Regions from separate parts of the Achromobacter sp. FW305-C-13 genome, predicted to be linked through region 1. Evidence: riboswitches for the same ligand, from Rfam matches in the RefSeq annotation. Region 1 holds a riboswitch; the other holds the start of a gene.
What was found. Region 1 has a riboswitch for glycine ahead of gcvT (glycine cleavage system aminomethyltransferase GcvT). Riboswitches for the same ligand answer to the same signal wherever they lie in the genome.
Positions count from the first base shown of each region.

Region 1 (14,509 bases):
GCGTCGCCATCGGACTGGTCATCGGTGTGATCGCCGGCTGGTTCCGAACGCTGGACGGGTTCATCATGCGCACGATGGACGCCATCATGGCGATTCCCGGCATCCTGCTGGCGATTGCCCTGGTCTCGGTCACCGGCGCCAGCATCACGACCGTGCTGGTCGCCATCACCATTCCCGAGATCCCGCGGGTGGTGCGGCTGGTGCGCGGCCAGATCCTGACGGTGCGCGGCGAACCCTATGTCGAAGCCGCGCTGGCGCTGGGCACGCCGCTGCCGCTGCTGCTGTGGCGCCACATGGTGCCCAGCACCATCGCACCGCTGACCGTGCAGGGCACCTACGTGTTCGCGTCCGCCATGCTGACCGAAGCCATCCTGAGCTTCCTGGGCGCGGGCATTCCGCCTGAAATCGCCTCCTGGGGCAACATCATGTCCGAAGGCCGCATGTACTTCCGCATGCTGCCCGGCCTGATTCTCTTTCCCGGACTGTTCCTGTCGCTGACGGTGCTTAGCGTGAACATCCTGGGCGACGCCCTGCGCGATGCGCTGGACCCCAAAATGGTGCGCAGGATCTGATGCCGATGACTTATTCCCCCACTCCCCCTGCGGGCGATACCTCGTCCGCCATCCTGGCCATCCGCAACCTGTCGGTGGAAGTCGGCGGCGCGGGCAACCGCGTCGTGCGCAACCTGAGCCTGGACGTACAGGCCGGCGAAACCGTGTGCGTGGTCGGCGAGTCCGGTTCGGGCAAGTCCGTCACGTCGCTGGCCGTGATGGGCCTGCTGCCGCCGGGCATCCTGTCCATCAGCGCCGGATCCATCCGCGTCGAAGGCGAAGACGTGGCCACGGCCTCGCAACGCCGGCTGCGCGAAATGCGCGCCACCCGCATGGCGATGGTGTTCCAGGAACCCATGACCGCGCTGAACCCCGTGCATACGGTGGGCAAGCAAGTCGATGAAGTGCTGCGCCTGCACCGCAAGAACATGAGCGCGGCCGAACGCCGCGCCAAGGTGCTGGACATGTTCCGCTCGGTACACCTGCCCGACGTCGAACGCATCTTCGACGCCTATCCGCACCAGTTGTCCGGCGGCCAGCGCCAACGCATCGTGATCGCAATGGCGCTGATCCTGGAACCCAAGCTGCTGATCGCCGACGAACCCACGACCGCCCTGGACGTGACGACGCAAAAGCAGATCCTGGCGCTGATCAAGGAACTGCAGGTCAAGCACCAGACCGCCGTGCTGTTCATCACGCACGACTTTGGTGTGGTCGCCGAGATCGCGGACCGCATCGTGGTGATGAACCGCGGGGACCTGATCGAAAGCGGCACCCGCAACGAGATCTTGGCCGAACCCAAGCAGTCCTATACCCGGCGCCTGGTGTCGTCCGTGCCCAGCCTGGTGCCGACACGCCGCGACGCACCCGACGGTCAACTGGTCCTGCACGTCAAGGGACTGGGCCGCACCTACGCCGGCAAGCATTCCCTGTTTTCCCGCAAGGCGGCGCAGAACGTCATCGCCGCCACCGACGTGAACCTGACGCTGCGCAAAGGCGAGATCCTGGGCATCGTCGGGGAATCCGGCTCGGGCAAGTCCACGGTGGCGCGCTGCATCGTGCGCCTGATCGAACCCACCGCCGGCCACATGATGATGGGTGGCGAAGACCTGAGCACGCTGTCGGGGTCGGCGCTGCGCCCCGTACGCCGCCGCATCCAGATCGTGTTCCAGGACCCCTACCGCTCGCTCAACCCGCGCCGCACGGTAGGCGAATCCATCATCGAAGGCCTGCTCAACTTCGGCATGCCGCGCGAACAGGCGCTCAAGCGCGCGGGTGAAACGCTGACCGTCGTGGGCCTGAGCCCGGACGCGATGCAGCGCTATCCGCACCAGTTCTCAGGTGGCCAGCGCCAGCGCATCTGCATCGCACGCGCGCTTGTCATGGACCCGGAGATCCTGGTGGCCGACGAAGCCGTATCGGCGCTGGACGTATCGGTGCAGGCGCAGGTGCTGGAACTGCTGGAGCAAGTACGCCAGCGCACCGGCGTCGGCGTGCTGTTCATCACGCACGACCTGCGCGTGGCCGCGCAGATCTGCGACACCATCATGGTCATGCAGCGCGGCAAGGTGGTCGAGACCGGCTCCGCTGAAACCGTGCTGACCGAGCCGCGCCACGAATACACCCGCGCCCTGATCGACGCGGCGCCCGGACGCGACTGGGACTTCCGCAATTTCCGGCCCGTCGCGGCCACCCTGGCGCACGCGCACGCGCCTGCGCCCTGATGCCCTGACTGCTTTCCTCCGCACACTGGAACCGAGATGCCACAACCGCATGAATTGTCTGCCCAGGAACTGCTGCACGCCTACCGCAACAAGACGCTGTCGCCCGTTGAAGCCACGCGCTCCGTGCTGGAGCACATCGAACGCTGGGAGCCGCACCTGAAGGCCACCTACGCGCTGGACCCGGAAGGCGCGCTGGCGATGGCCCGGGCATCTGAAGCCCGCTGGATGAAAGGCGAACCGCAATCTTCAGGCGGCTACACGCTGGATGGCGTGCCCGCCACCATCAAAGAAAACATCGCCACCCGCGGCACGCCCATTCCGTTGGGCACGGCAGCGACCGACCTGACCCCGGCCACCGCCGACGCGCCCCCGGCCGCCCGCATGCGCGAAGCCGGTGCGGTGCTGCTGGGCAAGACCACCATGCCCGACTACGGCATGCTGTCCTCGGGACTGTCCAGTTTCCATGAATTGACGCGCAACCCCTGGGACCTGTCCAAGAACCCCGGCGGCTCCAGCGCGGGGGCCGGCGCCGCTGCCGCCGCCGGCTATGGCCCGCTGCACATCGGCACCGACATCGGGGGCTCGGTCCGCCTGCCGGCCGCCTGGTGCGGCATCGCCACGCTCAAGCCCAGCCTGGGCCGCATCCCGATCGATCCGCCGTTCATGGGCCGCTGCGCGGGCCCCATGACCCGCACCATTACGGATACCGCGCTGATGATGGGCGTGCTGTCGCAACCTGACGCGCGCGACCACATGAGCCTGCCGTTCCAGGACTTCGACTGGCTGAACCTGGCGCAGGACGTGCGCGGCCTGCGCATCGGCCTCTTGATGGACGCAGGCTGCGGCCTGCCGTTAGACCCGGAAGTGCGCGACGCGGTGCAAGCCGCCGCGCACGCCTTCGAGGCCGCCGGCGCCATCGTCACCCCCATGCTGCCGTGGATGACGCCCGACATGCTGGACGGCGTGGACCGCTTCTGGCGCACGCGCTCGGCGATCGACCTGGCCGCGCTGCCCGAGGCGCGCCGCGCGAAGATCCTGCCGTTCATCCGAGCCTGGGCGGAAAGCGGCGGCGGCCAGTCCGGCGAAGCCGTGTTCCGCAGCTACTACGAAACGCTGAACGTGCGCGCCAAGACGGTCGCGGCCTGCGCCCCGTTCGACTACGTGCTGTCGCCCGTCGCGCCCGTGGTGGCCTACAACGCCGAATGGCCGTCGCCCACCAATGAAGTCGCCACCACCATGCACCACATCGGCTTCACGCTGCCCTTCAACATGAGCGAACAGCCCGCCGCGTCGGTCAATTGCGGCTACACGCGGGCCGGCCTGCCCATCGGGCTGCAGATCGCCGGCGCGCGATTCGACGACCTGGGCGTGCTGCGCGTGGCGCGCGCCTGGGAGCAGATGCGCCCCGCCCAGCACCCGTGGCCCCAGCCGCCCCAAGCAAACTGACTTTCCACAGCAACCCACAGGAATTCCCATGCGTTGGCTTTTGGCAATGATCAAGCACGAGACGAATACGTATTCGCCCGTGCCGACCCCGCTTGAACGCTTTTTCCGCGGCAACCCCGAGATCCTGGAGGGCGAGCGCGCCATCAAGGCCTACGAGAACACCGACAGCGGGTTGGGCGGCTATATCGAAGTGGCCCGCCGTGAAGGCGCCGAGATCGTCGTGCCCGTGGCGGCCGAGTCCTGGCCCAGCGGCCCCGCCAGCGCCGACACGCATGAACGGCTGTGCAAGCTGGTCCTGGACCAGGTCAAGCTGGGCGGTTTCGACGCAATCCTGCTGGACCTGCACGGCGCCATGGTCGCCGAAGGCGTGGAAGACGCCGAAGGCGACCTGCTGCGCCGCCTGCGCGAGATCGATCCCACGACGCCGGTGGCCGTCACGCTGGACATGCATGCCAACATCTATGACGACATCGTCGACAACGCCACCGTCATCAGCGGCTTCCACACCTATCCGCACGTGGACATCCGCGAGGCCGGCGTCCGCGCTGCCAACGTGATCGTGCGCACGCTCAAGGGCGAGATCAACCCCGTCATGAGCTGGGCCAACAAGCCGATGCTGCCGCACATCATGTGCCAGGGCACCCATGCCGCGCCCAACAAGCCCCTGCAGGAACGCTGCAAGGAACTGGAGGCCAACGGCGTGCTGGCGGCGTCCGTCTTCGTGGGGTTCCCGCATGCCGACATCCGCGAAGCCGGCCTGAGCGCCGTCGTCTGTACGGACGGCAAGCCCGACGAAGCGCGGCAGTACCGCGACGAACTGCTGGAACGCGCCTGGGCCGGCCGCGCGGACTGGGTGTTCCACCCCGAATCGCTCTCGCCCACCATCGCGCGCGCAAAATCGATTGAACAGGGCCCCGTCGTCTTGCTGGACCACTTCGACAACACCGGCTCCGGCGGCACCATGGACACCACCGCGGTGCTGGCCGAGGTGCTGCGCCAGGAACTGGACAACGTCGTCTTCTACGCCATCTGCGACCCAGAGGCCGCGCAACAGGCCGCGGCTGCCGGCGTGGGCAACACCATCACGCTGAAACTGGGCGGCAAACTGCCCATGCCCGCCATCAAGGAAGCCAGTGAACCGCTACAGGTGACCGGCCGGGTGAAACTGGTGTTCGATGGCGTCTACCTGAACCGCGGCCCCATGTACCGTGGCGTGCGCAACGACACCGGGCTGACCGTCGTCATCGACACGGGCCGCGTCGAGATCGTGGTGGTGTCGCGCCACCAGGAGCCCTTCGACATCAATTGCCTGCTGTCGGCCGGCATCGACCCGCTGCAAAAGCGCTATGTCGTGCTCAAGAGCCGCGTGCACTGGCGCGCGGGCTTCTCGGACATGGCGACGGAAGTGATCGAATGCACGGGTGTCGGCGTGACTACGTCTGATTACAGCCAGCTGGATTTCAAGCACGTGCGGCGACCGATTTATCCGTTGGACCCGCTGTAATCCCTCTCGCCCAATAGTTGTCGACAAAACGGCCGGAGCCCGAGCTCCGGCCCTTTCATTTTGAAATCTTCAGTAACTGCGCGCACGGTTACATGACGGTGCGCCTCGGTATACTCGCCGCCGGGCCCTTACAGGCCGATGAATACGTGTATGCCGGCAGCAGCCCCCTGGCCGCCAGAGCGCGATGGCCACAAGCGCCTCGCCTGCCGGATATGACTCGATAATCAACGAAAAAAGCAGAACGATGAAAAAGAGCGTAGCGATCACCCTCGGTGTGGTCATAGTGGGAGCGGGAAGCTGGGTAGGCGCCACGTGGTACACCGGCAAGCGCATCGAGGAAAGCTCGCAGCGCCATCTGGCCGAAGCGAACGAAAAGCTGGCCAAGCTGACGCCGCTGTTCGGCCTGCGCATCGACCAGCTGAAATATGAACGCGGCCTGTTCTCTACCCAGGCGCGCTATGGCCTGTCGCTCGTCAAGAACGACAAGAGCCCGGAAGCCATGCCCGCCGGCATGATCGAATTCGACGCGGTCGTGGAACACGGCCCCTTCCCCAAGAGCGCACTCGCGCGCGGCGCCATTGCGCCCAAGCTGGCGTACGTCCATGCCGAAATGGCCAAGACGGACAATATCAAGGAAGTGTTCGAACTGACCAAGGGTGTATCGCCCCTGATCAGCGACGCCACCATCAGCTATAGCGGCACCACCAGCTCCACGTCCAAGATCGCCCCGGTCAAGATCACGCACGAAGGCAACGTCGTTGACTTCAGCGGCATGACGGTCACCGGCGAGTTCGACCGCGCCCTGCAAGGCCTGACCGCGCACGGCGTGATGGACATGCTGTCCGTCGACGGCATGAAGAGCAACGACCCCGTCAAGGTCGCCATCGCCGGCCTGACCATCGACGCCAACAGCCGCGTGGGCAAGTTCGGCCTGTCTATGGGCGACTCCGACCTGAAGATCAAGCGCATCGACGCCACCCGCCCCGGCGACGACTTGAAGGTGTCCCTGGACAACTTCGGCTACGGCGTGAAGCTGTCGGAAGACGACAAGTCGATCAACGTGCAGGCCGCCTACCAGACTGGCGACATCACCGTGAACGACGTGGCGCTGGGCAACGGCCAGGCCGTGATCAAGCTGGCCAAGCTTGACGGCCAGGCCGTCAAGCAGTTGTCGGACACCTACAACCAATTGATGCGCCAGTACATGGCGAACGCCGAAGACGAAGGCCTGAAGGACGAGCAGGTCCAGGTGCTGCTGGATAACGCCGGCAAGCTGCTGGCCGGCAACCCGTCATTCAGCATCGATCCGCTTAGCTGGAAGACCGGCAAGGGCGAAAGCAAGCTGACCTTCACGCTGGATCTGGCCAACCCGCCCGACGTCAAGAACCTGACGCCGCAGGAAATCGCCGTCCAGGCCATCAAGCGCATCGACGCCACGCTGATCATCTCCAAGCCGATGGTCCAGGACCTGATGACGCAATACGCCGTCAAGAAGGACGGCATGGCCGCCGACAAGGCTGCTGAGGAAGCCGAACAGAACGTGCGCCAGATGTCCGGCATGGCCGAGATGTTCAACGTGGGCAAGAACGAAGGCGACAACATCGTCGGCAAGTTCACCTTCGCTGAAGGCATGGGCGACCTGAACGGCAAGAAGATCCCGGCCGACGAACTCTTCTCCGGCCTGCTGGGCGCAGCCGGCATGGGTTCCATGGACGACGAAGACGAAGAAGAGCAGATGCCCGGCATGAGCCAGGAAGAACCGGCCGTGTCCGACACGCCGGTGGCCGGCCTGATGCAGGACTTCAGCCTGGATACGGTCAGCAGCATGCTGGACGACATGGGCTACACGGTGAAGAAGAGCGACGGTGACGAAGGCCCCGTGCTGGTGCTGGATACCGGCACCACGGGCGCCAGCGACCTGCGCCTGGAATTCCTGTGCAACGACTTCACCGAGAAGTGCCTGGACCTGGTCGTGACGGCCACGTACAAGACCAAGAAGCCGATGTCCCTGAAAGCCATCAACACGTGGAACCAGGAATACCGCTGGACCCGTGCCTACCTGGACGACAAGAACCAGGCTGTGCTGCAGATGGACATGAACGCGGAAGGCGGCATCGGCAAGGAAAACCTGCAGATCCTGCTGAACACCTTCATCAGTATCGCCGAAGACTTCGGCACGCTGAGCAAGGGCGCGGCCACCAAGTAAGCCGCTGCCACGAAGGCCCAAAGAAAAACCCCCATCGAAAGATGGGGGTTTTTTATTGCCGGATCGGGATCAACCTGATCCCGATCCCGGCTCAAGCCATCAGGCGTACGCTTCGATCGGCAGGCACGCGCACACCAGGTTGCGGTCGCCGTAGGCGTTGTCCACACGGCCCACCGGCGGCCAGTACTTGGCCTCGCGCAGCGACGCCACCGGATAGGCAGCCTGCTGGCGCGGGTAGTCGTGCAGCCATTCTTCGGCCAGCAGCATCTGTGCGGTGTGCGGCGCGTTCTTCAGGACGTTGTCTTCGCGGTCGCGTTCGCCGCGTTCGACCTGGGCGATTTCCTCGCGGATCGAGATCATCGCGTCGATGAAGCGGTCCAGCTCGGCCACGCCTTCGGATTCCGTCGGCTCGACCATCAGCGTGCCGGCCACCGGGAAGCTCATGGTCGGCGCATGGAAACCATAGTCCATCAGGCGCTTGGCGATGTCTTCGGCGCTGATGCCGCTGACTTCCTTCAGCGGACGCACGTCCAGGATGCATTCATGCGCCACGCGGCCGTTGCGGCCCGCGTACAGGACCGGGTAGTGGTCACGCAGGCGGGTGGCGATGTAGTTGGCGTTCAGGATGGCCACTTCGGTAGCGCGGCGCAGGCCGTCGGCGCCCATCAGCGAGATGTACACGAACGGAATCGGCAGGATGCCGGCGGAACCGAACGGCGCGGCCGACACGGGGCCGACCTTCGCGTCGCCGTGCAGCTTGCCCTGCTCGTTCACCACCCCCGGCAGGTACGGCGCCAGATGGGCGCGCACCGCCACGGGACCCACGCCGGGGCCGCCGCCACCGTGCGGAATGCAGAACGTCTTGTGCAGGTTCAGGTGGGACACGTCCGAACCGAACTTGCCCGGCTGGGCCACGCCGACCATCGCGTTCATGTTGGCGCCATCCAGGTAGACCTGGCCGCCAGCCTGGTGGACCAGATCGCAGATCTCGGTCACGGCTTCTTCGAACACGCCGTGCGTGGACGGGTAGGTGATCATCAGCGCGGCCAGATTGTCGCCGACCTGTTCGATCTTGGCGCGCAGGTCGCCCAAGTCGACGTTGCCGTTGGAGTCGGAGGCCACCACCACCACGTCCATGCCGGCCAACTGCGCCGAGGCAGGGTTGGTGCCGTGCGCCGACGACGGGATCAGGCAGACGTTGCGCTGATGCTGGCCGTTGGCCTGGTGGTAGCCGCGAATCGCCAGCAGGCCGGCGTATTCGCCCTGCGCGCCCGAGTTGGGCTGCAGGCTGATGTTGTCGTAGCCGGTGATCTCGCACAGCGCGGCCGACAGGCGATCGATCAGCTCGTTGTAGCCCTGGCTTTGCGAAGCGGGTGCGAACGGGTGGATCAGCGCGAACTCGGGCCAGGTGATCGGGATCATCTCGGCGGTGGCGTTCAGCTTCATGGTGCACGAGCCCAGCGGGATCATCGTGCGATCCAGGGCCAGATCCTTGTCGGCCAGGCGGCGCAGGTAGCGCAGCATGTCGGTTTCGGACTGCACGCTGGAGAAGACCGGGTGCGTCAGGATGGCGCTTTCGCGGGCCACCGAAGCGGGGATGCCGCCCGCGGCGGCGGCGTCCAGCGCGTCGATGTCGAGCTCGACATCATCGCGCTCCAGGCCGGCGGCGAACACGTTGACCAGCGCTTGCAGGTCGGCCGTGGTGACGGTCTCGTCCAGCGACACCGCCAGGCGGGCGCCGTCGACGCGGCGCAGGTTGATGTGCTCGCACTCGGCGGCCGTCAGGATGGCCGGGGTCGCGGGGCCGGTTTCCAGCAACAGCGTGTCGAAGAACGTGTCGTTCACGACCTTCACGCCCAGCTTCACGAGTTCGGCGCGCAGGATGGCGGTGCTGCGCTGCACGCGGCAGGCGATGCGGCGGATGCCAACCGGGCCGTGCCACACAGCGTACATGCCGGCCATCACGGCCAGCAGCACCTGCGCGGTGCAGATGTTCGACGTCGCCTTTTCGCGGCGGATGTGCTGTTCGCGCGTCTGCAGCGCCAGACGCATGGCCGGATTGCCTTGCGAGTCCTTGGACACGCCGACCAGGCGGCCAGCCATGTTGCGCTTGAACGAATCCTTGCAGGCCATGAAGCCAGCGTGCGGGCCGCCGAATCCGAACGGCACGCCGAAGCGTTGCGCCGAACCGATAGCGATGTCCGCGCCCCACTCGCCCGGGGCGGCCAGCACGGCCAGCGCCAGCAGGTCGGTGGCGCACGCCACCACGGCGCCTTGCGCGTGGGCGGTTTCGGTCAGCTTGCGATAGTCGGCGACGGAGCCGGTGCTGTGCGGGTACTGCAGCAGTACGCCGAAGCACTCGGGCAGGCCTTCGGCCTCGTCGCCCACCGCGATTTCCAGTCCCAGGCCTTCGGCGCGCGTGCGCACGACTTCAATGGTCTGGGGATGCACATGGCGCGAGATGAAGAACACCGGGCTTTGCGACTTGGCGCCGCGGCGGGCCAGCGTCATGGCTTCGGCGGCAGCGGTGCTTTCATCCAGCAGCGAGGCGTTGGAAATGTCCAGCCCGGTCAGGTCCGCGACCATGGTCTGGTAGTTCAGCAGGGCTTCAAGACGGCCCTGCGAGATCTCCGGCTGGTAAGGCGTGTAGGCCGTGTACCAGGCGGGGTTCTCAAGAATATTGCGCAGCACGACGTTGGGCGTCTGCGTGCCGTAGTAACCCTGGCCGATGTAGTTGCGGTAGACCTTGTTGCGGCCCGCGATCTGCTTCAGTTCGGCCAGCACGTCGGTTTCGCTGCGCGAGGGCGGCAGCGCCAACGGGGCCTGGCTGCGGATCTTGGCGGGCACGACTTCTTCGATCAAGGCGTCCAGGCTGGGGCTGCCAATCACGCTCAGCATGGTGGCCTGGTCGGCATCGGAGGGGCCGATGTGGCGGGGAATGAAGTCGGTATGGGTGTCTAGGGCGCGCGACATGGGGGGATCTCGGGGTGGTGGTGCGTCAGGGCGGGCGCGACACAGGGGCCGTGCCCGCCTCGGGCCAGCTTTAGCCGTTGGCGACGGCTTCGTAGCCGGCAGCGTCAAGCAGCTTGTCGGCATCGGCGGCGTTGACCGGCTTGATCTTGAAGATCCAGGCGGTGAAGGCCGATTCGTTGATCAGGTTGGGGTTGTTTTCCAGCTCATCGTTGAACGCGACGATTTCGCCGGCCACGGGTGCGTAGATGTCGGAGGCGGCCTTGACCGACTCGACCACGCCGGCGGTTTCGCCCGCGTTCAGCTTGGCGCCGACCTTCACGTCGCCAACGAAAACCAGATCGCCCAATTGATCCTGGGCGGTGTCGGTGATGCCGACGACGAACACGTCGCCTTCAGCTTTGACCCATTCGTGGGACTGGGTGTACTTGCGATCGGTGGGCAGACTCATGGGAACTCCTGAGGGAATGCGGGTAGATGAATGGTGTTGCGCGCCTCGCGCGGGCGACGCTTGCCCTGGCCGGGCCGGCGCTCGCGCGAAGCTTCGAGTTTACGAGTGTTCGACGGCTTTGCCGTTACGGACAAACGGCAGTTTGCAGACCAGGGCGGGCACCCATTTGCCGCGGATGTCGACCTCGACCGTGTCGCCCGGACGCACGCCTTGCGGCAGGCGGGCAAAGCCGACCGACACGCCCAGGGTGGGCGACATGGTGCCGCTGGTGAGTTCACCCGTGCCGGCCGGCGTACGCACGGCCATGTGGGCGCGCATGACGCCGCGCTCTTGCAGCTTCAGGCCGATGAAGGTGGCGGGGGTGGCGAACTGCTCCAGCGCGTCGCGGCCGATGAAACGGCGCTCAGCGTCTTTCAGGGAGACGGTCCAGGTCAGGCCGGCCTGGTCAGGGTGCGTCAGCTCGTCCATGTCCTGGCCGTACAGGTTCATGCCGGCCTCCAGGCGCAGCGTGTCGCGCGCGCCCAGGCCCGCGGGGCGCACGCCCTGGGCGACGAGATCACGCCACAGCTGCACGACTTCGGTAGCGGGCAGGACGATTTCAAAGCCGTCTTCACCGGTGTAGCCGGTACGGGCGACAAGCGTGTCGTCGCCCACGATGGCGGCGACGAAGGGGGTCAGCGCTTCGGTTGCGGCCTGCCAGGCCGGGCGGGCAGCCCAGACCTTGGCGCGGGCGTTCGGGCCCTGCACGGCCACCATGGCCAGATCGCGGCGCGGGGTGATGGTGACGTCGAAATTGCCGGCCTGCTTCACGCGCTGCATCCAGGCCATGTCTTTGTCGGCCGTGCCGGCGTTGACCACCACGCGCCATTCGTCGGCGGCGAAAAAGTAGATGATCAGGTCGTCGATGACACCGCCTTGCGGGTTCAGCATGCAGGAGTAGAGCGCCTTGCCCGGCACCGTCAGCTTGGCCACGTCATTGGCGACCAGGCGCTGCAGGAAGGCAAAGGCGTCCGGGCCGACGACGTCGGCGTTCAGCATGTGCGACACGTCGAACATGCCGGCGTCCTGGCGCACCGCGTGGTGTTCTTCCAGCTGCGAGCCGTAGGCCAAGGGCATGTCCCATCCGCCGAAATCGACCATTCGGGCGCCGGAGGCGATATGTTCTTCGGCCAGCGGGGTGCGTTTGAGGGTTGCGGACATGCGCGGAAACTCCGGGACGGCAGGGCTCTGCCAGGGTTACGGAATGCCGGTCGCGGCAGGCGGACTACGCCCGCGCGGCTACGGCTGAATCTTCCGCCCCTCTGTCCTTTTGCCTGAGAGTTGCCCCGCGCATGGCGGGTTTGCACCTTCGGCGCCTGGGCTGCTCGTTGTGTCCCTTCTTCAGGGTCGGCGCCAGGTCTCTCCAGAGTACTGTTTTGCCGCGTCCGCACGGTAAAAAACCGGGACAGGGCAAGCATGTGCGGTATCGGTTACCTGAGCGATTCTGGGCGAATTGCGCCTTCGGCGGCGGCCCGAAATGAAAGGCCGCTCTCTCCCGCAAACATGCGTGACAGCGGCGCCAAGCATACAACGAAAAGAAGCCCTCGGGAAAGGCCCCCACGCCGCGCACGCTACGCGTGCTTGCTGCCCCCCGAGGGGGCTTTTTCCCCTTGGGGCGGCCCGGCGGGGAAAAGGCCTCCACGCCGCGCACGCTACGCGTGCTTGCTGCCCCCCAAGGGGGCTTTTTCCCCTTGGGGCGGCCCGGCGGGGAAAACCCGTCCTTCTGACGCCCAGCCGGGTCATCCCAACGCGGTGTCCAGCAACATCATCAAGACGAACCCGATCATCAACCCGCAGGTGGCATAAACCTCGTGGCCCTTGCGGTGCGACTCCGGGATGATCTCGTGGCTGATGACGAAAAGCATGGCGCCGGCCGCAAAACCCAGGCCCCACGGCAGCATCGGCGCCGAGAATCCGACGATAGCGGCGCCGATCACCGCGCCCAGCGGTTCAACGAGCCCGGACAGCATGCCCAACGCCACGGCGAAGGAGCGCTTGTAGCCGGCGGCCAGCAGCGCCACCGCCACGACCAGGCCTTCCGGGATGTCCTGGATGGCAATGCCTGTAGCCAATGCGGTGCCCCGCACGGGGTCGCTGCCCGCATAACCCACGCCGATGGCCAGGCCTTCGGGCAGGTTGTGCAAGGTGATGGCGAACACGAACAGCCAGGTGCGCCGCAGGCGGTGCGCCTCGATGCCCTCGCGGCCCTTGATGAAATGCTCATGCGGCAGGGTCCGGTCCATCACCAGCAGGACTGCCGCGCCCAGCAGGATGGCCGCGCCGACGGTCAGGCCTGCACCCCACGGCCCCATGCCCTGGGTCTTGGCAGCCTCGATGCCGGGCGCCACCAGCGAAAAGGCGCTGGCGGCCAGCATCACCCCGGCGCCAAAGCCGAACATGCTGTCCTGCACCTTCTGCGGGATGGTGCGGGCGAAGAGAATGGGAAGCGTGCCCAGCGCGGTGGCGGCGGCCGCCACCAAGCCGCCCAGCAGCGCGTCGGCCACGTGCGGCGCGCGCACGTCCAGGTAGGCCCAGAGCTGATGCAGCGCCAGGCAGGACACCATGACGGCAAGCGTCCACACGCTGATGCTGGTGGCCGCGGGCCGCACGCGATGACGGCTGAAGGTGTTCATAGGGCCGCTCCCCTCCTTGAGAGAGATGCGCTCAGCCCTTCGCGGCCGCATAGCGGCGAGCCACTTCGGGCCAGTTCACGACATTGTAGAAGGCGCCGATATATTCGGGACGGCGGTTCTGATACTTCAGATAGTAGGCGTGTTCCCAGACATCCAGACCCAGGATGGGGGTATTGCCCTGCATCAGCGGGCTGTCCTGGTTAGCGCTGCTTTCCACCACCAGCTTGCCGGCCGGCGTCACCGACAGCCAGGCCCAACCGCTGCCGAAACGGGTCAGCGCCGCCTTGGTGAAGGCCTCGCGGAAGGCGGCCAAACCGCCCAGTTCGGATTCGATGGCGGCCGCCAGCGCGCCGTCAGGTTCGCCGCCGCCTTCGGGCGACATCACCGACCAGAACAGGCTGTGGTTGGCGTGGCCGCCGCCGTGGTTGCGTACCGCGCCACGGATGGCCTCGGGCAACTGGTCCAGGCGGGCCACCAGGGCTTCGACGGGTTCATCGGTGCTGATCCCGGCGTCGTCCAGGGCCGCGTTCAGGCTGGTGACATAGGTTTGATGATGCTTGCTGTAGTGGATCTCCATCGTCATCGCGTCGATGTGAGGCTCCAGGGCGTCATAGGCGTACGGCAGGGTCGGAAGGGTGTAGGCCATGCATGTCTCCGGTGGACCCGCCTTCCCGATGGAAGGCGTAAGTCAATATCGAAAACATAAATGATATGTATTTTTATTTGATATCACAATGGTATTGTTGCAATTCGTGCCATAGCGCCCGGCTATGCGCCGGGCACCTTCCCTACAGCGCCTTGCCGCAAGCCACGCCCGACGCCCAGGCCCACTGGAAGTTGTAGCCGCCCAGCCAGCCGGTGACATCCACGGCTTCGCCGATGAAATACAGCCCCGGCGTGGTCTTGGCCTGCATGGACTTCTGGTCCAGCCCGCGCGTGTCCACACCGCCGCGCATCACTTCGGCCTTCTTGTAGCCGGCGGTGC
Region 1 covers NZ_JBYSYN010000002.1:787,769-802,277, reverse strand. The annotation lists gene AC3WMU_RS15140 (ABC transporter permease) at 1-572, shown strand, start outside; gene AC3WMU_RS15135 (ABC transporter ATP-binding protein) at 578-2,275, shown strand; gene AC3WMU_RS15130 (amidase) at 2,312-3,721, shown strand; gene AC3WMU_RS15125 (M81 family metallopeptidase) at 3,750-5,225, shown strand; gene AC3WMU_RS15120 (DUF945 family protein) at 5,470-7,431, shown strand; gene gcvP (aminomethyl-transferring glycine dehydrogenase) at 7,531-10,404, opposite strand; gene gcvH (glycine cleavage system protein GcvH) at 10,475-10,852, opposite strand; gene gcvT (glycine cleavage system aminomethyltransferase GcvT) at 10,952-12,052, opposite strand; glycine riboswitch at 12,144-12,268, opposite strand; glycine riboswitch at 12,303-12,399, opposite strand; gene AC3WMU_RS15100 (ZIP family metal transporter) at 12,631-13,524, opposite strand; gene AC3WMU_RS15095 (superoxide dismutase) at 13,556-14,170, opposite strand; gene AC3WMU_RS15090 (BaiN/RdsA family NAD(P)/FAD-dependent oxidoreductase) at 14,313-14,509, opposite strand, start outside.

Region 2 (14,509 bases), on a different contig from region 1:
CAATGCACTGGTGGACATTCAGAGCGGCACGATCCGCTATGTGAACGGGCCGGGCTCATCGATGATCCCCCCGGGAAACATCAATATTGCGCAGGGCGCGCAAGTGGTTTTTGATAATGCAGAGATCTTTCCTTCCGGCGAACGGTTTACGGGGCAGGGGACGATCCGCAAGACAGGTGCGGCCCGATTCGATTACTCGGGAGACGGTTCTGGATTTTCCGGCTCCACCATCGTCGACGGGGGAGAACTCTATCTGGCGAATGGCTCGCTGGGCGGCACGTTGACCATCAACGCTGGCGGACGCTTGCAGGGCACGGGCCGAGTCGGGACGACGGACATTCTGGCGGGCGGCATGCTGGTCAGTTCAGGTTATTCCCGATTGCGAATCAACGGCGACCTGTCTCTCAAGGACGGTTCCACCTTCCGCTATTACCTGGGCGATCCTGGCCCCGACGCGCCCAACGCCGGCACGACCGGTTCCACCCGGGTGGTCGGCAACCTTGACCTGAACGCCAAGCTGCAGATTCGCGACAATGCGCAGCCGACCCTCGGCTACTACCGCTTGTTCGCCTACGGCGGTACGTTGAGTGGGAACGGACTGACGCTGGACACGATCCCGGCAAACCATACGCGCGACCAGTTCTTGATCGACACTACGCGTGCCGGTTTCGTCGACCTGCGCGTGGCTCCTGTCACTACGCCTGATGCTTTGCTGGTCTGGACCGGCGGCTCAGGAACATGGGGACCCGGTGGCCTGCAGTGGGAGACCGACGGCCAGTCAGGCTGGTCGGGTGCCTGGGGCCAGCAGCATGCTGTGTTTAAAGGCACCGCCGGCCAGGTGTCGGTCTCCGGCACCCAGAGCTTCAAGGGCTTGCAATTCGTGTCTGACGGCTGGCAGATCGGCCCGCTCGCGGGCGCCGGCGGGGCGTTGCAGACGGCACCCGATGGCAGCGAGCTGCGCGTGTTGGCAGGCGTGACCGCCTCCATCGGCGCGCCGATCGAGGGCAGCGGTGGGCTGGACAAGACGGGCGGCGGCACGCTGGTGCTGGACGGCGCAAACAATCACACGGGCGGCACTCGGTTGTCGGAGGGCGTGTTAAGCGTGTCGCAGGATGCAAGCCTGGGCGATGCCTCGGGCGGCCTGACGTTCAACGGCGGCACGCTGCGCGTGACGGGCCAGAGCTTCTCGCAGACGTCGCGCAACCTGCAGTGGAGCACGCAGGGCGGGGCGTTCGATATTGCGTCGGCCAGCAATCGCTTCACGGTGGGGCAGGCGCTGTCGGGCGCGGGCGACTTGGTCAAGCTCGGCGCCGGCACGCTGGTGCTGACGGGCACCAATGCCTACGGCAATACGCGCGTCGAAGCAGGCACGCTGGTGGGCAATACGGATTCGATCCGCGGCAATCTGCTGAATAACGGTTTCGTCGTGTTCGATCAGGCCGCTAGCGGAACGTTCGGCGGCGACATCTCGGGCTCGGGCGAAGCGACCAAGGCTGGCGCGGGTGTCCTGACGTTGTCGGGCCGCAGTGCGCAGAACTGGCGCGTGACGGCCGGTACGCTGGCCGCCTCGGGCGGTGCCTTGTCCGGCAATGTGGACGTGGGTGCGGCCGGGGCCTTGCATATGGACGCCCCGCAATCGAGTACCTATTCGGGCGTCCTGTCCGGAACGGGCGGCTTGTCCAAGACCGGCGCCGGCATGTTGGCGTTGACCGGCGACAGCGCGGGTTTTGCCGGAACTACCCGCATTGATCAAGGCATCTTGTCGGTCGGCATCAATGGGCAGGGCAAGCTGGGCGGCCAGGTGACGGTGGCTCGCGACGCCGTGCTGCAAGGAACGGGCACCGTCGGCGGCACCACCGTGCAGGCGGGTGGCATCATCGCGCCGGGGAACTCCATCGGCACGCTGCGCGTGGCGGGCGACCTGACACTGGAAGCCGGTTCCGTATACCGGGTCGAGGCGGACTCGCAATCCAACGAGAGCGACCGCATCGCAGTCAGCGGCACGGCCAATCTGGGTGGTTCGGTGCTGCATGTCGGCCCGGACGGCAATCTGGCGGGCGAGCGCAGCTACACGATTCTGACTGCGAACCGGATCAACGGCGCGTTCGATTCCGCATCGTCCGCGTTCGCGTATCTGGATGCGAACCTGGGCTATGACGCGCAGGCTGTCACCTTGCGCCTGGACCGCAAGCGCGTGCCGGTAGAACCCACCACGCCGTCCACGCCGGGCACGCGTCCGATGCGCTTTGCCGACGCGGCAGGCACGTCGAACCAGCGCGCCGCCGCGAATGCGCTGGACAGCCTGTCCGGTGCGAATCCGTTGTATCAGTACGTGCTGACCTTGCCGGAAGGCGCACCCGCCGGCGTGTTCGACAGCCTGTCCGGAGAGGCGCACGCCAGCGTGACGTCGGGCCTGAACAATCTGAGCGGACTGTCGCGGAACTTGCCGTTCAAGAGCTTGCGCGCCAATCTGGATGCCGGCCTTGCGCCGGGCGCCGCCACCGCACAGGCAGGCGGCACGTCGCCCGCATCGGCACTGCCGGGTTCGGCAGCGCAACCCGCTTGGGCCGAGCTTGTCGGCACCTGGCAGACGCTGGATGGCAACGGCAACGCCTCGCGCGTGGATCAGCGTACCGGCGGCGTGTTCGTCGGTGCAGACCACGCGGTGGGCGGCGGCTGGCGCTTGGGCGGCGCGTTGGGCTACACCGATAGCCGCATCCGGGTCGATGCGAATTCGTCCAAGGCGGATGTCGACAGCTACAGCGCCACGGTCTATGGCGGCAAGGCCTTCCAGGCCGGACCGGGCAAGATCAACCTGCTGGTCGGCGCCGGCTACACCTGGCACGACGTTTCCACGACACGCAACGTTGCGGTCGCGGGCCAGCAAGACAAGCTGACCGCGGACTACGGCGCCAGCACGGGCCAGCTCTTCACCGAAGTCGGTTATGCGTGGCCGGTGGCGGAGCGGGCGCAACTGGAACCGTTCGCGGGCGTGGCGTGGTCCGACACGCGTACCCGGGGCTTCCAGGAATCGGGTGGCTTGGCGGCATTGAGCGGGGAAAGCAACCGCAATTCGCTGACTACCACGACCCTGGGCCTGCGCGGCAAGACGGCGTTCTCCGCGGGTAAGACGGAGGGCGTGTTGCGTGCGGCCGCAGGCTGGCGGCACGCGTTCGGCGACGTTGAATCGCGGACCCGCCTGGCGTTCAACGGCAGCCAGCCCTTCACGGTATCCGGCGCGCCGCTGGCGCGCGACGCGGCGTTCACCGAGCTGGGCGTGGATATCGCGGTGTCGCGTTCTGCCACCATCGGCATCACCTACAGCGGCCAGTTCGGAGGCGGCAATCGCGAGAATGCCGGCTCCGTGGGCGTGACCTGGCGCTACTGATCGGGCGCCAGCTCAAGGCAGCGGCAGCGTCTTCCCGACGCTTGCCGCCAGCATCTGCGCGGTGGCCGCCGACAGGGTCCATCCCAGGTGGCCGTGGCCCGTGTTGTAGAACACGCCCGGGCGCTTGCCCGGGCCGACTCGCGGCATCATGTTGGGCGTCATGGGGCGCAGGCCGCACCAGGGCACCACGCGCGATGTCCGGATGTTGGGGAAATGCTTGCGCGTCCAGTCGATCAGCGGCTGCACGCGTTCTGCGCGGATGTCCATGTTGAAGCCGTTGAATTCCGCCGTGCCGGCCACGCGGAAACGGTCACCCAGCCGGCTGGTGACGATCTTGGCCGCTTCGTCCAGCAGGCTGACACGGGGGGCGGCGTCCCGGCTTTGCGCGTCGTCCAGGTGCACGCTGATGGAATAGCCCTTGACCGGATAGATGTTCAGCGTGTCGCCCATCTGTCGCGCGAACTTGCGGCTGACGGCGCCGGCGCAGATGACGACGGCATCGGTTTCGTGCTGCTCGCGCTGGGTGCCGCCTTCGCGCAGGACGTCCAGCACATAGGGACGGCTGTCGCGGCTGATCTGCTCGATGTCGGCGTCCTGCACGAACGTGACGCCATGGCGTTCGCACGCGCGCGCCAGGCCGCTCGTGAATTTGTGGATGTCGCCGGTGGCGTCCGACGGCGTGTAGAAGCCGCCGTGGCAATCCGTTTGCAGCGTGGGTTCGATATTGCGGGCTTCGCTGCCGGATACCGCGTACCGCTCCAGGCCGCCTGCCTGCAACAGCGCGTTCGAACGGCGGGCGGCGTCGAAGCTGGCCGCGTCGTGGTAGATGTGCAGGATGCCCCGGCGTTCCAGGTCGAAGTCGATGCCTTCGGCTTCGGCCATGTCGAAGAGATGCTGGCGTGCTTCGATGGCCAACCTCGTGGTGGCGATGGTGTTTTCGCGGTAGTTCGGGATCTGCGCCATGAACTGCGCCAGCCACGAATACTTGTGCCAGCTGAACTTGGGGTTCAGCAATAGCGGCGCGTTCTTGCGCCACATCCAGCGCAGGCCCTTCAGGACGGTGGCGGTGCTGTTCCAGACCTCGGCGTTGCTGGCCGACAGCTGGCCGCCATTGGCGTAGGACGTTTCCATGGCGGGATAGCGCTGGCGGTCGTAGACGGTGACCTGGTATCCCAGCTTGGACAAGGCATAGGCGGACGTGACGCCGGTGATACCGGCGCCAATGATGGCGATGCGGGGCATGATGGCTCCAGATTGAGTGGCCGCGGCCCGAACTGGCCGCCGCACCCCATCTGTCTTGGTACCTGAGAGCTTCACCCGCTGCGCTGATGACGGCGGGATCCCCTTCGGTGGGCGCGCACGGCGCCTCTCTCCAGATTGTCTAGACTCGCGCAGTCCTGTTGCCTGAGAGTTTCCGGGGCGGTTGCTCCGTCGGCGCCGGCCGCAAGGGCCAGTCTCTTCTGCGCGGTTTTGAATCGACGGAATAGAGAATAGCCAAGTTCTTGTCGAATGGGATTCAGGGTAAGTACTATGTCGGGCGGTCGGCAGCGGCTGGAAATGAAGGGATAGGACCATGAGAATGCAAGTTGAAAGTACCCGGCGCATCGCCTTGTCGGGGCTGGCGGTTTTGGCGCTGGGCGCAGGCGCTGCGCAGGCGTTTGCCGCGCCGACGCCTCCCGTAGACCCGACCACGGCCAGCCGCAGCATCGACGAAGCCGCGCAGGCCGTGATGCGCGAATACGGCGTGCCCGGCATGGCGATCGCCATCACGCGGGACGGCCGGCAGCAGTTCTACAGCTATGGCGTGGCCTCGCGCCAGACCCAGGCCAAAGTCAGCCGCGACACCCTGTTCGAGGTGGGCTCGATCAGCAAGACCTACACCGCGACCCTGGCGGCCTATGCCGAAGTGCTGGGCAAGCTGTCGTTGAACGACAGCCCCGCGCGCTTCCTGCCCGTCTTGCAGGGGTCGGATTTCGGGAAGCTGACGCTCGTCCATCTGGGCACGCATACCGGCGGAGGGTTTCCGTTGCAGGTGCCCGACGCCGTGCGCAACGACGCGCAGTTGATGGATTACCTGAAGGCCTGGAGGCCCCAGTACCCAGCGGGCACGTACCGCACCTATGCCAATCCCAGCATCGGGATGCTTGGGGTGGTGGCCGCCAAGAGCCTGGGCGAACCGTTCGCCAACGCCATGGAAAAGACGCTGTTTCCCAAATTGGGTTTGTCGCACACGTACATCGACGTGCCGGCCGCCGCGATGGGTGACTACGCTCAGGGCTACAACAAACAGGATGCGCCGGTGCGCGTGAATCCGGGCGTGCTGGCGGCGGAGGCCTATGGCGTGAAGACCAGCGCGCGCGACCTGCTGCGCTTTGTCGAGGCCAATCTGAATACGGCGGGCGACGCCGCTATCCAGCGCGCCGTCGCCCGCACGCACGTGGGCTATTACCGGATAGGGGACATGACGCAGGACCTGGCCTGGGAGCAGCTTGCCTATCCCGCCACGCTGGATGCGCTGTTGACAGCGAATGCGGGCACGCTGAACAGCCAGAGCCATCCGGCGGCCGCACTGAATCCCCCGCTTGCACCGCAGGATGCCGTGTGGATCAACAAGACGGGATCGACCAACGGCTTCGGGGCCTATGTGGCGTTCGTGCCGGCCAGGAAGGCGGGGGTCGTGATCCTGGCCAACAAGAACTATCCGAACGAGGCCCGCGTGCGGCTGGCCTACCGGATACTGGAAGAACTCGCGCGCTGAGCGTCAGCGGCGGTTTGGGGCTCGGCAGGGGCTGCGCCCGCGCGCGGCAGCAGTCCCATGATTTCCAGCCGCTGGCACAGCTGCCCCAGACGCTCCAATTTGTAGGCGTCCACGTCCACGCCGGCGTAGTCGTAAAAGCCCTGGGCGTCGCGCAGGCCGTTGCGGCCTTCCTGCATATTGCGAGCAATGACTTCAGGTGAGGCGAAGCGGGGGCCGATGGCTTCGGACAGGTAGCGCGAGGCGTAGTAAAGGATGTCGCCGCCGCCCCAATCGATGAATTCCAGCAAGCCCAGCACCGAAAAGCGCAGCCCGAAGCCCAGCCGGACGGCGGTATCGATGTCTTCGGCGCTGGCGACGCCTTCCTCCACCATGCGGGCGGCCTCGTTCATGGCAAGTGCCTGGATGCGGGGCACGATGTAGCCTGCGGACGGCGCGCACTGCACCGGCACCTTGCCCGCTTGGCGCAACGCCTCCAGCAGCTGCTGGGCGGCAGCGTCGCGCGTCTTGGGCCCCCGGCTGACTTCCACCAGCGGAATCAAGGCGGCGGGGTTCAACCAGTGCGCGTTCAGAAAGCGCTCGGGGTGCGGCACCAGTTCGGCCAGTTCGGTGACCAGGAAGGTGGACGTGGTGGATGCAATGACGGCGTCTGGCGTGCAGGTTTCCCCTAGCCATTGGAAGGCATCGCGCTTGGCGTCCAGCCGCTCCGGCACGGCCTCGAACACGATGCGCGCGCTTTGCAGGTCAGCCGTGGCGTCGTCGCGCCGACACAGCCGCACGCGGCCCATCACGGCATCCGCCTGGCCGGCGTCCAGCAGGCCCAGTTGGCCGAACGTGGCGAGCTCGCGGCGCAGGTTGGCCCGCACGCGGGCGTCGTGCGCGGATTGTTCTGTGGGCTGCCGCGGCTTGATGTCGATCAGCGTCACGTCCCGCCCGGCCAGCAGGTATGACAGGGTGATGCCTTCGCCCATGCGGCCGGCGCCGATCACGCAGATTCTGTCGGCCATGGTCAGCATCCTTGTGCCAGCAATTCGGCCATGCCACGGCGCGACAAGGCGTCCAGCCCCAGGCCTTCCAGGGTACGGCCTTCGGCGTACAGATCGCGTCCCGTGATGGCGCTGGCGACGCTCAGCAAGCCTTGCGCCACCGGGGTGGGCACGCCCGCCCACCGGCCGGCAGACACCAGGAACGACAGTCCTAGCCGCGTGTCTTCCAGCATGTAGCGGTGGGTATGCAGGTCGATGGTTTCGCGCCAGTCGCCGCTATCGGTCAGTTTGCCGTGGGCGCCGCGGCCGTACATCCATTCGTCGCCTTCGCGGGCGTAATGGTCGGCCAGCGGAAAGTGCGGCGCGGCATAGCCCAGGGCGACGCGGATGGCGATGCGTTCGGCGTCCAGCGCGTCGGTCACGCGGCGGATCGAGGCCTGCGTGCCTTCGTTGTGGATGTCCCACTTGTCGAAATGTTCCAGCGGGCCGGCGTTCATCATGATGAGGGGCGGGTGGATGATCGGGCCGGCATTCATCAGCGCACCGGACAGGCCGTCCTCGATGGGTTCGATGGCCGGATAGGCCTGCCGCAGCAGCGCCAGGGCTTCCTCCGACAGACGGCTGGGGAATACGCCCGTGGGCAGGCGGGTGGCGTAGCCGCTGATCACCACCTGGTTGCCGTGCTTGCGGGCCAGGTAGGGCAGCGTGCCGGTTTCCGCATAGGCGACGCGGGCCGGATTGCCCGCGTCTTTCTGGGCGCGGGCGAAGAGGTAGCTGCCGAAGGTGCCCGGCGGCAGGAACACGACCTGTCCATCGCGCAACAGCGGGCCAAGCGCCGGCGCCAGCGCCTGGTGCGTCGTGGCGGGTAGCGGGATGACCAATAGTTGCGCATGGGTCACCGCGTCTTCCAGAGCGTCCGTCAGCTGCAGATGACCGGGGCCCGCGCCCACCGGGACCTGGCGTGTGCCGCGGTAGTCGGTGACGGTCAACGCGCCCGCATCCCGCAAGCCCTGGAACGCGCTGCGGTCGCGGCGCCACCAGCGCACCTCATGCCCCTTTTCCGCCAGCTCGGCCGCCGCCGCATAGCAGCCGTGGCCGCCGCCTATTACGCTGATTCGCATGATCAAGCTCCTTCGATTGAAGCTTGATCCTAGCGGCGGCGCCAGGCGCGGGCTGCGCAAAATGCGCAAGCGCCGTTCCGATCCGGCAAGGGAATGGGCCGCGCTTATCCGCGATGCTGCCGCAAGGTGTCCGACGGCAGGCAGCCGTAGCGCTTGCGGTAATGCGTGGCGAAATGGCCGAAGCTCGTCACGCCATGGCGCAGCAGGATGTCGGTCACGCTGTCGCCCGTGCGCGCGGACTCAAGCGCCGCATGGACCAGCGCCAGGCGCTGATTGCGCACGTAGTCGCTGGGGCTTTGCTTGAGGAACTGCGTGAAGCCGTTCTGCAGCGTGCGAATCGACACGCCGCAGTGCGCCGCCAGATCCGCCAGCGAGATGGATTCGTCGACGTGGGTTTCGATGTATTCCCGTGCTCGGCGCACATGCTGGGGTAAAGGCTGCCTGCGATCGGCGCGCAGCAGGTCCGAATAATTGTGGGGCAACTGCGTCAGCAGCAGGGCCAGCAGATAGTCGGAGAAGCCTGCCGCCAGTGTCTGCGTCACGCCGTCGATCGCGGGGTGCTGGTACAGCCGGCACAGGTAGTCCAGCGTTTCGCGCACGGCGGCCAGGCCCGGTGCATCGGGGTCCACTTCCAGGTCGAACACCAGCGCATGGCGGATCGGCCGGTCCAGCAGGCGTTGCAACTGCTGTTCCAGCGCCTGCCGTTCCACGCGCAGGATCAGGTTGCGGCAATCCCGCCCGATGCTGATCACGCTGGGTTCCGAGGGCGACGAGATCGTCAGGCCGCCTTCACGCATGAGCGCGCGGCGCTTGCCCAGCGTGACCAGGCCGGAGCCTTGCAAGGTGATGCGGATCAGGTAATAGCTGGCGATGTCGCCGGCATCGATTTCGACTTCCGCGCCGTAGTGCAGGTCGAACAGCGCCGCGCTGCCGAAGAACACGCCGTACAGCCGTGACTGCAAGGGTTTCCCCTGAGCGACGCACATACGGTGCGACCACAGGTGCTGGCTGACCTGGTCCTTGATCTCGGTGGCGTTGCCCGAGTCCAGCAAGCAATGGCGGTTCAGCGGATAGGTGTCGTTGAACATGCTTTCCTGCGCGGTGGGAACAGTCGTTGCGTCCGGCGTATAGAGTCCGGTTGCGCAAAGACCTACAACAGATGGACAAACGGGACGCAGCCCGATCCCGGCACACTCCAAGGGAAAAACATGACTGACGCCACCCGGCAGCAAGGGACAAGACGAAGCTACGCCTACGAGTGGTACGTCGTCGTGATATGCATGCTAGCGTACATATTTTCCTTCGTCGACAGACAGATCCTGGCGCTGATGATCGAACCCATCAAGCACGATCTGCAGCTGTCCGACACGCAATTCAGCCTGCTGCACGGCCTGGCGTTTTCCTTGTTCTACGCCTTCATGGGCATTCCGATCGCCTTGCTGGCCGACCGCTATTCGCGGCCGAAGATCATCGCGATCGGGGTGGCGTTCTGGAGCCTGGCCACGGCCGCCTGTGGGCTGTCGCGCAATTTCGCGCAGATGTTCCTGGCGCGCATCGGCGTGGGCGTGGGCGAAGCCGCCTTGTCGCCCGCCACCTATTCCATGCTTAGCGACATGTTCCCGCGTGAGAAGCTGGGGCGTGCGGTGGGTATCTATTCGATCGGGTCGTTCATCGGCGGCGGCATGGCCTTCCTGATCGGCGGCTATGTCATCGACTTGCTGAAAAGCGTGGACACCGTGGTGGTGCCGTGGATCGGCGCGATGCGGCCCTGGCAGGTCACGTTCTTCATCGTGGGCTTGCCCGGCCTGTTGGTGGCGCTGCTGATCCTGTTGACGGTGCGCGATCCCCAGCGGCTGGGCCTGCGCCGCAATGCCGCGGGCCAGGCGCAAAAGCCCACGCTGCGCGACACCGTCCGCTTCCTGGGCCGGCACCGGGGCACGTTCTTCTGCCATTACCTGGGCTTTTCGTTCTATGCCATGGTGCTGTTTGCGCTGCTGGGCTGGACGCCCGCGTTCTACATACGGAAGTTCGGCATGTCGCCGGTCGAGGTGGGCTACATGCTGGGTGTGGTGGTGCTGGTGGCCAACACCGCGGGCGTGTTCTGCGGCGGCTGGCTGATGGACTGGCTGGCCAAGCGCGGTTACAGCGATGCGCCCTTGCGCGCCGGCGTGATCGGCGCCGTCGGCATGGCCTTGCCCGCGGTGGCCTTTACTCAGGTGGACAGCCTGTGGCTGTCGGTGGGTCTGCTGCTGCCCGCGATGTTCTTCGCATCGTTTCCCATGCCGACGTCCACGGCGGCCATGCAGATCCTGCCGCCCAACCAGATCCGCGCGCAGGTGTCGGCCCTGTTCCTGCTGATCTCGAATCTGATCGGCCTGGGGCTGGGAACCACGGCGGTCGCGTTGCTGACCGACCGCCTGTTTAAGCAGCCGGCGGCGGTGGGGCAGTCGCTCTCCATCCTGGTGGGCGGCGCGACGGTGCTGTGCATCGTGTTGCTGGCCGCGGGGTGCGCCCGCTACCGGCGCAGCCTGGCGTTGGAGGACAGCACGCAGGCGGCCTTGCGGCCTGCGCAGGTGATGCCCTGAACGGATAGGAAGGCAGGGTATGGGGGCGCACGCGACCTGTACAGGCGGACGGCAACGACCTGTACAGTGAGGCCGGCGCGATGTGATTGTGTATTTGCAGGGCGCTGGTACACAGTCAAGAATGGCCCGTACCGATGCCGCATGCCGCGGCCGTCCCCTGAACAGGAACTCCCATGACGCTTGCCTCCGCAACCCCCACCCTGGCCGACCTGCGCGTGGATGGCGCGCGCTTATGGCAATCCTTGATGGACCTGGCTCGCATCGGCGGCACCGAGAAAGGCGGCGTGTGCCGGCTGGCGCTGACCGACCTGGACCGGCAGGGCCGGGACCTGTTCGTCAATTGGGCGATGGACGCCGGCTGTGAGGTGCGCGTCGACGCCATCGGCAATATCTTCGCGCGCCGGCCAGGGCGCGACAACCGCCTGCCCGTGGTCATGACGGGCAGTCATATCGACACCCAACCCACCGGCGGAAAATTCGACGGCAACTACGGCGTGCTGGCTGGCCTGGAGGTGCTGCGCACGCTGAACGACGCCGGGGTGCAGACCGAGGCGCCGCTGGAACTGGCGGTATGGACCAATGAAGAGGGGTCGCGCTTCGTGCCGGTGATGATGGGCTCTGGCGTGTATGCCGGCGCCTTCACGCTGGAGCACGCGCTGTCGCAACAGGACCGGGATGGTGTGAGCGTGCGCCAGGCCTTGAGCGACATCCGCTACGACGGCGACGCCGCCGTGCCGCCGGCGCAGCCGGACGGCGTGGGCGCGTACTTCGAGGCGCATATCGAGCAAGGCCCGGTGCTGGAAGCGGCCGATACCGTGATTGGCGTGGTGACGGCCGCCCTGGGCCAGCGCTGGTACGACGTGGTGCTGACAGGCGTGGAAGCACATGCGGGCCCCACGCCCATGCCGCTGCGCCGCGACGCCTTGCTGGCCGCATCCGACCTGGTGCTGGCCGTGAACGAGATCGCGCTGGCGCACGCGCCGGATGCGCGCGGCACTGTGGGCTGGATGGACGTGTTTCCGAATTCCCGCAATGTCATACCCGGCCGCGTGCGCATGACGGTGGACTTGCGCGCGGCCGACGACGCCACGCTGTCCGCCATGGACGCCGCGTTGCGCGCAGCGGTGGATACCGCGGCGTCGGCCCGGGGCGTTGCCGCCCAGGTGGAGCAAGTGGTGTACTTCGCGCCGCAGCCTTTCGCTCCCGTGTTGGTGGATTCGGTACGCGAAGGCGCCAAGTCCTTGTCGCTGTCGGCCATGGACGTGGTCAGCGGGGCAGGGCATGACGCCGTGTACCTGGCGCGCGTGGCGCCCGCCGCGATGATCTTCGTGCCCTGCAAGGACGGCATCAGCCACAACGAGATCGAGGACGCGCGCCCCGAGCACCTGGAGGCGGGATGCAATGTCCTGCTGCGCGCCATGCTGGCGCAAGCCGGCGTGGCGGCATGATCCGCTGACGCGCATGCCCGCACCACGGCGGCGCACGCTGCGCTGACGTGGTGCCGCCGGCCACGGGCCCACGCCGTTCCTGACTGCATTTCCCGGGGCCTGCCCCGGGCGCTCCGATGCCCTGCACATGGCACAGAACTTGCTTATACAAATTCTGTGTACTAACTCTGTGCACGTGTACCTGGAGAACCACAATGCAGACACGGAGTATCCGCATCAAATCCCTGGCCGCCGCGCTCGCGCTGACGGCAGCGGGCGCCACCGCCTTCTCGCCGGCCACGGCGCATGCCGAAAAGGTGCTGCGCATCGGTATGACGGCGGGCGACATCCCGCGCACGCTGGGCCAGCCTGACCAGGGGTTCGAGGGCAACCGCTTCACCGGTATTCCGATGTACGACGGCCTGACCCAGTGGGACCTGTCCAAGCAGGACGGCCCCAGTGTGCTGATTCCCGGCCTGGCCCTGTCCTGGGACGTGGATGCCGCCGATAAGACCAAGTGGGTGTTCAAGCTGCGCCCAGGCGTGAAGTTCCATGATGGGTCGGACTTCAATGCGGACGCGGTGGTGTGGAACGTGGGCAAGGTGCTCGACAAGAGCGCGCCGCAGTTCGATCCCAGCCAGGTGGGCGTGACGGCTTCGCGTATGCCGACGCTGGTGTCTGCCCGGAAAATCGACGACCTGACGGTGGAGCTGACCACGTCCGAGCCCGATTCGTTCCTGCCGATCAACCTGACCAACCTGTACATGGCGTCGCCTGCGCAATGGCAGAAGAAGCTGGCCGCGGTTCCGGCGTCGGTGACGGACGCCGCCGAGCGCTCGCAGAAGGCCTGGGCCGCGTTTGCGGCCGACGCCGCAGGCACCGGCCCCTTCAAGATGGCCAAGTTCGTGCCGCGCGAACGGCTGGAAGTCGTGAAGTACGACGGGTACTGGGACGAGAAGCGCCGGCCGAAGATCGACCGCGTGGTGATGCTGCCGCTGCCCGAAGCCAACTCGCGCACGGCCGCGCTGATGTCCGGCCAGGTCGATTGGATCGAGGCGCCCGCGCCCGACGCTTTCGACGCGATCAAGGCTCGGGGTTTCGTCATCTATTCCAATGAGCAGCCGCACGTGTGGCCGTGGCAACTGTCGTTCAAGGAAGGGTCTCCGTGGTTGGACCAGCGCGTGCGCCAGGCCGCCAACCTGTGCGTGAACCGGGGCGAACTGAAGCAGCTGCTGGGAGGCATGATGGCCGAGCCCAAGGGCACGGTGCCGCCGGGCCATCCCTGGTGGGGCAACCCCAAGTTCGACATCAGGTATGACCCTGACGCCGCCCGCAAGCTGATGGCCGAAGCGGGGTATTCCAAGGCCAAGCCCGTGAAGGTCAAAGTGCAGACCTCGGCCTCGGGCTCGGGCCAGATGCAGCCCCTGCCCATGAACGAGTTCGTGCAGCAGAACCTGAAAGACTGCTACTTCGACGTGAGCTTCGACGTGGTGGAGTGGAACACGCTGTTCACTAACTGGCGCAAGGGCGCCAAGGACCCGTCAGCCAACGGCAGCGACGCCATCAACGTCAGCTTCGCGGCCATGGATCCGTTCTTCGCCATCGTGCGCTTCGTCAGCACCAAGACTTTCCCGCCCACGTCGAACAACTGGGGCTATTTCGGCAACGCCGAGATCGACGGCTTGATCAAGGACGCGCGCACGACGTTCACGCCCACAGAACGCGACGCCGCGCTCGCCAAGCTGCATGCGCGCGTGGTCGAAGAGGCGCCGTTCGTCTGGATTGCGCATGACGTCGGCCCGCGGGCCATGTCGCCGAAGGTCAAGGGCGTGGTGCAGCCCAAGAGCTGGTTCATCGATATCGCCACGATGTCGATGGATTGACCCTGAACGCGGGAAGGACGGCGCCCGGCGCGGCGTCCTTCCCGCACTAGCCGGTGACGCCTATGCTGTCTTACATTTTCCGGCGCGTGGTGTACGCCCTGCCCATCATGGTGGGGGTCGCGCTGCTCTGTTTCCTGTTGATCCACCTGGCGCCCGGCGATCCGCTGGTATCCATCCTGCCGCCCGACGCATCAGCCGACCTGCAGCGGCAACTGATGCAGCTCTACGGCTTCGATCGTCCGCTCGTCGAGCAGTTCGCGGGCTGGCTGTGGCGCGCGCTGCATGGCGATCTGGGCACCTCGATCGCTACCGGCCGCCCCGTTGCCGCCGAAGTGCTGAACGCCGTGGGCAATACGCTGCGGCT
Region 2 covers NZ_JBYSYN010000001.1:309,493-324,001, forward strand. The annotation lists gene AC3WMU_RS01465 (autotransporter domain-containing protein) at 1-3,388, shown strand, start outside; gene AC3WMU_RS01470 (D-amino acid dehydrogenase) at 3,401-4,630, opposite strand; glycine riboswitch at 4,671-4,770, opposite strand; glycine riboswitch at 4,771-4,861, opposite strand; gene ampC (class C beta-lactamase) at 4,962-6,146, shown strand; gene AC3WMU_RS01480 (3-hydroxybutyryl-CoA dehydrogenase) at 6,116-7,159, opposite strand; gene AC3WMU_RS01485 (NAD/NADP octopine/nopaline dehydrogenase family protein) at 7,153-8,250, opposite strand; gene AC3WMU_RS01490 (AraC-like ligand-binding domain-containing protein) at 8,355-9,338, opposite strand; gene AC3WMU_RS01495 (spinster family MFS transporter) at 9,459-10,835, shown strand; gene AC3WMU_RS01500 (Zn-dependent hydrolase) at 11,009-12,283, shown strand; gene AC3WMU_RS01505 (ABC transporter substrate-binding protein) at 12,478-14,145, shown strand; gene AC3WMU_RS01510 (ABC transporter permease) at 14,208-14,509, shown strand, end outside.
Region 2: it holds a riboswitch for glycine, as region 1 does, so the genes downstream of both, AC3WMU_RS01470 (D-amino acid dehydrogenase) here and gcvT (glycine cleavage system aminomethyltransferase GcvT) in region 1, are expected to answer to the same signal.